3 regions of the Alkalihalobacillus pseudalcaliphilus genome follow, and region 3 is predicted to be linked to each of the others. Evidence: riboswitches for the same ligand, from Rfam matches in the RefSeq annotation. Region 3 holds a riboswitch; each other region holds the start of a gene.
What was found. Region 3 has a riboswitch for S-adenosylmethionine ahead of PQ479_RS03135 (sugar ABC transporter substrate-binding protein). Riboswitches for the same ligand answer to the same signal wherever they lie in the genome.
Positions count from the first base shown of each region.

Region 1 (2,275 bases), 350 kb from region 3:
ACCTGTATGAACGATCAAGATTTTATTCATCGCTATCACCTCTGTTTTTTCATTACACCACGTGTTACGATATTATTATAACGATATTATGAGATAGTGCCTATCAATTTTATTAAGTTTCCTAAAAGAAGGGTCGGACCGAATTTGTTTGCAGTGCTAACCGCGGCCATTGCTCCAGGTATGGCCTTACTATCCTATTTTTATTTGAGGCACCAGTATACGCATGAAATCAATGGACTTGTTTTGCGTTCTTTTATCGCTGGTGGTATATTAGTTTTTCCGATTATGGTTTTACAATACGCGTTTATCGTAGAAGGCATATTTACAGATACGATCTCACAAGCTGTTATTTTATACGGTTTTTTTGAAGAGTTCTTCAAATGGTTTTTATTGTTTTTTCTTGTCTATCAGCATGCAAAGTTTAAAAGGCATTATGATGGTATTATCTTTGGTGTTGCCGTAGCTTTAGGTTTTGCCTCCGTTGAGAATGTGTTTTATTTAGTCGCATTTGGGGTAGAAACTGCTATAGGTAGAGCGTTATTACCAGTTACAAGTCATGCTTTGTTTGGTGTGATAATGGGTTATTATTTTGGTAAAGCTAAGACTGAAGCAGAGGGGAAAAACTCCTATTTGCTTTTAGCCTTGCTCGTACCAGTGACATTACATAGCGTCTATGATTTAATTACAGGACTCGTCAATCATTACTTTTTATTTGTAGTGATACCATTTATGATTTGCTTATGGTTATTTGCCCTACATAAAGTAAAGCTAGCAAGTCGGTTTGACAGCTGAAGAGGGAGGTAGAAAAGTTGGATAACCACCGTTACTTAATTACGATTCGTTGCTTGAAATGTGGCGAAAAATTTATCCTACGAGGAAAACGCAATGTGGAAGGACAGTATGAAACAGGTTTTAAGCGTTGTGTTTGTGGAAATGAAACGAATTTACACATTGATGCAATCCCCGAAAAATAAAGATAAAAAACCCTTGCAATTATGTTAGAATTATTGTAATTTTAGTTCAATACAATTTTTATCTTTTTAATCGAATATATTTTTGTTTTCTTATCGAGAGAGATGGAGGGAATGGCCCGAAGAAGTCTCAGCAACCAGCCAATTTGGTCAGGTGCTAAATCCATCAAGCTTATGCTTGAAAGATAAGAAGGGGTTGTATGATAAATGTTGCACCTTCTTCTTAATTTTTGAAGAAGGTGTTTTTGTTTTAGCACAAATACAAATGATGGCGATAAAAGGAGTGGGGAGCGTATGAATAAGCATTTAGAAACAACATTGGCTCAAATAGGAAATCGATTAGATGATAAAACAGGGACTATTAATACACCGATTTATTTATCGACAGCTTATCGACATACTGGTATTGGTGAGTCGACGGGGTATGACTATGCACGTACAGGGAATCCAACGAGAGAAGTATTAGAAAATTCGATTGCCTTATTAGAAGAAGGTGAGAAAGGTTTTGCTTGTAGCTCTGGTATGGCTGCAATCCAGACGGTATTTTCACTTTTTGAACAAGGTGATGAGATTATTTGTTCAAGTGATCTGTATGGCGGAACTTATCGATTGTTTGAACAAGGTTGGAAAAAATGGGGGATTAGATTTACATATGTAGACCCAAGACAATTTGAACAAGTAGAGAATGCGATTACAGAAAGTACAAAAGCGATTTTTATTGAAACACCAACGAATCCATTGATGCAAGAAGTATCAATTCAAGAACTAGCTCGAATATCGAAAAGACATAATCTTCTATTAATTGTTGATAATACATTTCTAACACCTTTATTACAGCAACCTTTAGTAGATGGTGCTGATGTTGTCATTCACAGTGCTTCAAAATATCTCGGTGGACATAATGATTTAATTGCTGGACTCATTGTAGCAAAAGGGGACCAATTATGTGAACAAATTGGTTACTACCATAACGGGATCGGCGGCACCTTACCAGCGTTTGACTCATGGTTACTTATTCGGGGAATGAAAACTTTATCTTTAAGAATGCAAAAGCATCAGGAAAATGCAAAAGCGATTGTTCGTTATCTAGAGCAGCATGAACTTGTAACAGACGTTCTTTATGCAGGTAAAGGTGGGATGCTTTCATTCAGAATATTCGATGAAAATATGGTCAATCCATTTTTACAACAGCTACAATTGATATCATTTGCAGAAAGTTTAGGTGGTATAGAAAGTTTAATGACGTATCCTGCGACACAAACTCATATGGATATTCCGGAAGAGATTCGCGTGGCCAATGGTGT
Region 1 is NZ_JAQQWS010000001.1:303,211-305,485, forward strand. Features, by position in the region: gene PQ479_RS01490 (asparaginase) at 1-30, opposite strand, end outside; gene prsW (glutamic-type intramembrane protease PrsW) at 145-792, shown strand; gene PQ479_RS01500 (hypothetical protein) at 810-974, shown strand; SAM riboswitch class I at 1,062-1,163, shown strand; gene PQ479_RS01505 (methionine biosynthesis PLP-dependent protein) at 1,266-2,275, shown strand, end outside.
Region 1: another riboswitch for S-adenosylmethionine. It lies ahead of PQ479_RS01505 (methionine biosynthesis PLP-dependent protein); the one in region 3 lies ahead of PQ479_RS03135 (sugar ABC transporter substrate-binding protein).

Region 2 (2,275 bases), on a different contig from region 3:
AATTTGAGCAAGCAACAGGTATTAATATAAGGAAAAGAAGTAACAGCATAAAAGTTAAACGTTTTAAGGTACTCATCTTTATCAACTCCTTGCACATTTGTATAATTAGATCTGTGATAGTCTATGTTCAAAGGGTTGAATGTGTGTTTGCCTACTGCGAGAAAAGGTTGTGTCATGATGTTGTTAGAAAAAAAGAGAATTCCGTCTCCTCATCAGAGGATTGATTTATTTGAAATCACCTATTTAAGTGCTGGATTACAAGTGAAGGGATATTTGGCAACCCCTTTAAATAAAGGTAAGCTACCCGGTCTATTATATTTAAGAGGTGGTATAAAAAATGTTGGAATGGTCAGAGTTCAGAGAGTCATTCAGTGGGCCAGTGAGGGGTTCGTTGTCATCGCCCCTTTTTATCGGGGAAATCGTGGTGGTGAAGGGCAAGAAGATTTTGCCGGTGAGGATCGTGAAGATGCTTTTAAAGCCTACGATTTATTATATGAAAGTGAAGAAGTTCAGCACAATCAAATCCATGCATTAGGATTTTCACGGGGGGGTGTTATGGCCTTATTAACGGCTTTAAAACGGCCATCATTAGCTAGTTGTGTTTTATGGAATGGTGTGACGGATATGTTTCTAACCTATGAGGAGCGTATTGATTTAAGGAGGATGATGAAGCGTGTAATTGGTGGTACACCAAATAAATACCCCGAACGCTATCAAGAGAGAAGTCCAATTCCAGAGTTAAAGCAAAGTGCAGTACCGATTTTAACGATACATGGTATGTTAGATGAACATGTGTCGATTGAACATTCTTATCGGTTAGAAAATGCGTTACATGGTCATGTTCAAAGCTGGTACTATCCTCATTTTTCGCATCATTTTCCTTTAAAGGATCAACAGCGCATATTAACGGAAGCTGCCAATTGGATGAAAAAACAGACAAGTAGTCCTCAAAAATAAGAAGGTTATTTAGTGTGTGAAAGAATGGAAATAATTAAATAAAAAGAAAATCTCAAAATAATTGACAGTCATTTTAATCTGCGTTATGATATGTTGCGAACGGATACTCTTATCCCGAGTCGGTGGAGGGACAGGCCCGAAGAAACCCAGCAACCATCATTTCAATGAAAAGAAATGAAAAGGTGCTAACCTGCAAGGCATATGACCTTGAACGATAAGAGGCGAAAGGTAAACACTCCAACCCTTTTCCTCAGTATGTGTGGAATGGGTTTTTTATTGTTTATATTTGTCAAATTGTGTCTTCGATTGTTATTTTACTCCCATTCAATCGGAAATGAGTGCCGTTATAAATTATTGGCTCATAGCTGTTTGTAGTTGTGTGCAGAGGAGGAAATGAGATATGGTTTTAAAAAGTAGACGGTTATTTACTTCTGAGTCGGTTACTGAAGGACACCCAGATAAGATTTGTGACCAAATTTCAGATGCGATTTTAGATGAGATTTTAAAAAGTGACCCAAATGCTCGTGTAGCTTGTGAGACTTCTGTCAATACAGGTCTTGTATTAGTTGCCGGCGAGATTACGACAAGCACTTATGTGGATATTCCTAAAATTGTTCGTGAGACAATTAAAGGTATCGGCTACACACGTGCTAAATATGGTTTTGATGCAGAAACTTGTGCCGTTTTAACGTCGATTGATGAGCAATCAGCTGACATTGCATTAGGTGTAGACAAAGCTTTGGAAGCTCGTGAAGGTCAAATGACAGATGAAGAGATCGAAGCAATTGGTGCAGGAGATCAAGGGCTAATGTTTGGTTTTGCTTCGAATGAAACGGATGAATTAATGCCTTTACCGATTTCATTAAGTCACAAATTATCTCGTCGCTTAGCTCAAGTTCGTAAAGATGAGATTTTAGACTACTTACGTCCTGATGGTAAAACACAAGTAACGATTGAATATGATGAAGCTGGAAAACCAGTGCGTGTTGACACGATTGTTATTTCAACTCAGCACCATCCAGAGATTACTTTAGAACAAATTGAAAAAGATTTAAAGCAATATGTGATTAATGAAGTAGTTCCTGCTGAATTAATTGATGATCAAACGAAGTATTTTATCAATCCTACAGGTCGTTTCGTTATCGGTGGACCACAAGGTGATGCAGGTCTTACAGGACGTAAAATCATCGTTGATACGTACGGTGGTTATGCTCGTCACGGTGGTGGTGCATTCTCTGGTAAGGATGCAACAAAAGTAGACCGCTCTGGTGCTTACGCTGCTCGTTATGTAGCCAAAAACATCGTTGCTGCTTGTCTA
Region 2 is NZ_JAQQWS010000008.1:94,187-96,461, forward strand. Features, by position in the region: gene PQ479_RS16000 (ABC transporter substrate-binding protein) at 1-76, opposite strand, end outside; gene PQ479_RS16005 (alpha/beta hydrolase family protein) at 178-957, shown strand; SAM riboswitch class I at 1,064-1,178, shown strand; gene metK (methionine adenosyltransferase) at 1,358-2,275, shown strand, end outside.
Region 2: another riboswitch for S-adenosylmethionine. It lies ahead of metK (methionine adenosyltransferase); the one in region 3 lies ahead of PQ479_RS03135 (sugar ABC transporter substrate-binding protein).

Region 3 (2,275 bases):
TCTATTTCACCTTCTCATTTAATTATAGTGATGACATGTAGCACTCTTAAATCAGAAAGAGTGCTACTCTATCCATTTTAATCTTTTGAATGATATTCTTTTAAGGTTTTCATCCAATCTTCTTCAAATGCATCTGATTGTCCCCATCCATCAATGACTTCTGTAAGGTTGATCATATTAACCGGCTCTGAAGCTTGTCGTAATTCCTCTTGAGATATAAGAAATGCTTCTAGATTATATGTCGATGGCGTTTCTTCTTCCGCTAATTGTTTAGCCAATATTCTTACATTAACAGCACCAATTAGTTTTGGGTCAACAGCTGCTGTATATTGCCAAGAGCTTTCTTCATTTTGTATTTCTTGTAAATCAGCATTCGATACATCAATACCATAAATGCTAATTTCATCTCGTCCCGCTTCCCTTACTGCTTGGGCAGCCCCAATCGCAAAAGCATCCCACGTTGCAAAAATAGCATCGATTTCTCCTTCTGGATACTTATTTAACATCGCTGCTACTGCATTTTGGGTTTGTACAGAAGTATCGTCTGTTGCTAGACCAAATCGCTCTAACTCATTAATTCCAGAATGTTCGGATAAATAATTTTGATAAACGGCATTTCGACGAACCATAGGTGGGAATCCATCTACCCATAAATAAACAATATTTGCCTCACCGTTAAAATCTTCAACTAATTGATTTAACGATAAATCGGCCAACTGCTCATCATCTTGAGAGGTTAAAGTTACTCCTTCGATTTCTTGTAACTCTGGCACAGAATCAAACGCTACAACCAACTTGCCTGTCTCACGTAATTCTTTGACCGTTTGTACCGTTGCTTCATCATCTCCATGAGAAATAATAAAGCCATCATATTTATCAACATCTTGCGTTAGTGCATCATGAAATCTCGCTGAATCACCATTGGCAGTGAAGATATCAACTTCAAACCCTAGTGCCTCCGCTTCTTCCTTGGCTCCAGCTAAAAATTGAGCTGTGTGGTCGTCTCCACCTATTTTTCTAACTACTTTAATTTTTGGAGCTTTCCCTGATGTAAACACCTCTGGTACCCCTTCTAATTGTTGAACGGCACCAGTTGTTTCTGGCTGTTCTTCTCCTTCTGTTCCTTCATTGGACTGACACCCTACTAAAATAATCATGAAAATGACGGCGATTATTCCGATCAGTTTCTTCTTCATGTTTTTCTCCCCCTCTTTATTTTTATCTATGTAGTAATCCCTAATTTAAAAATTCGGAATCTACAATCAAAAGAAAAAACCTCTGCAATGAGAGGTTTTTTATATAGTCCTCTCTTATCTCTCGAATCTACTTCTAGATTCGCAGGAATTAGCACCAATTTTCTAAACGAAAACGGTTGCTGGGTTTCATCAGGCCAGTCCCTCCACCACTCAACATAAGAGTTTTACTATTCAATTATATTCTGACTAATCTTATTGGCATTATAATCCTTAAAAACGATAAGGTCAATCTTTTTTTATATGAGAATAAATACAACAATAACAAATTGAATGAAGAGCCACCAATAAGAGGACAAAATCTAAACGTTATCAGTCATAGAAAAAATATAAGGTAAGCTAATACTTTTTTCTCTTTTGCTGACGGAGTAGTATTGGTTCCTCCATGTGGATTTTATATGTGAAGCCTACTTGAAATTAGTGATTTGTACTTGTTCACTTGTCGAATGCTGCCATTATTAGCTCAAATGATTGTTTCTTTTTGTTGAATGCGTGAATGTTTGTGAGTAGCATACATTCATCGATATCATATTGGTTAGATATATGTAGTAAAATTGTTTTTATTCTTTCTGGTGAGCCCACTAACATTCGCTTACGTATAGATAACAGCTGCTCATAAAGTTCAGGTCGTTCCTTTACTTTCTGCTTGACGCTTTTGGTTGAAGGTATATATGGCATTTCTTCACTACCTGTTTCAATAAGTAAATGACGGTAGCTTTCACTTAAAGCAAGTTCATGTGCTTCTTCCTCCGTTTCTCCGCAAATGACAGGTAAGGCTACAATCTTTTTCCTTCTGTCTTCACTTTTTGTCTGTTCATTGTAAAGCTCGAGTGGTTCCATTGCATCGTTAATAGGTTGAAAATGCCCATATGTATATGGAAGATCTTTCTCTATAGCTAATAGAGCACTTTTATGACTTGACCCTAAAATCCAAATTTCAGGTTTCGTTTCTGGTATAGGAATGGCCAATGTTTTGGGATTCTGTTTTGGATTTTTTATGAAGCTCTTTAATTCATCGATAA
Region 3 is NZ_JAQQWS010000001.1:649,448-651,722, forward strand. Features, by position in the region: gene PQ479_RS03130 (sugar ABC transporter ATP-binding protein) at 1-1, opposite strand, end outside; gene PQ479_RS03135 (sugar ABC transporter substrate-binding protein) at 78-1,196, opposite strand; SAM riboswitch class I at 1,308-1,418, opposite strand; gene PQ479_RS03140 (MsnO8 family LLM class oxidoreductase) at 1,689-2,275, opposite strand, start outside.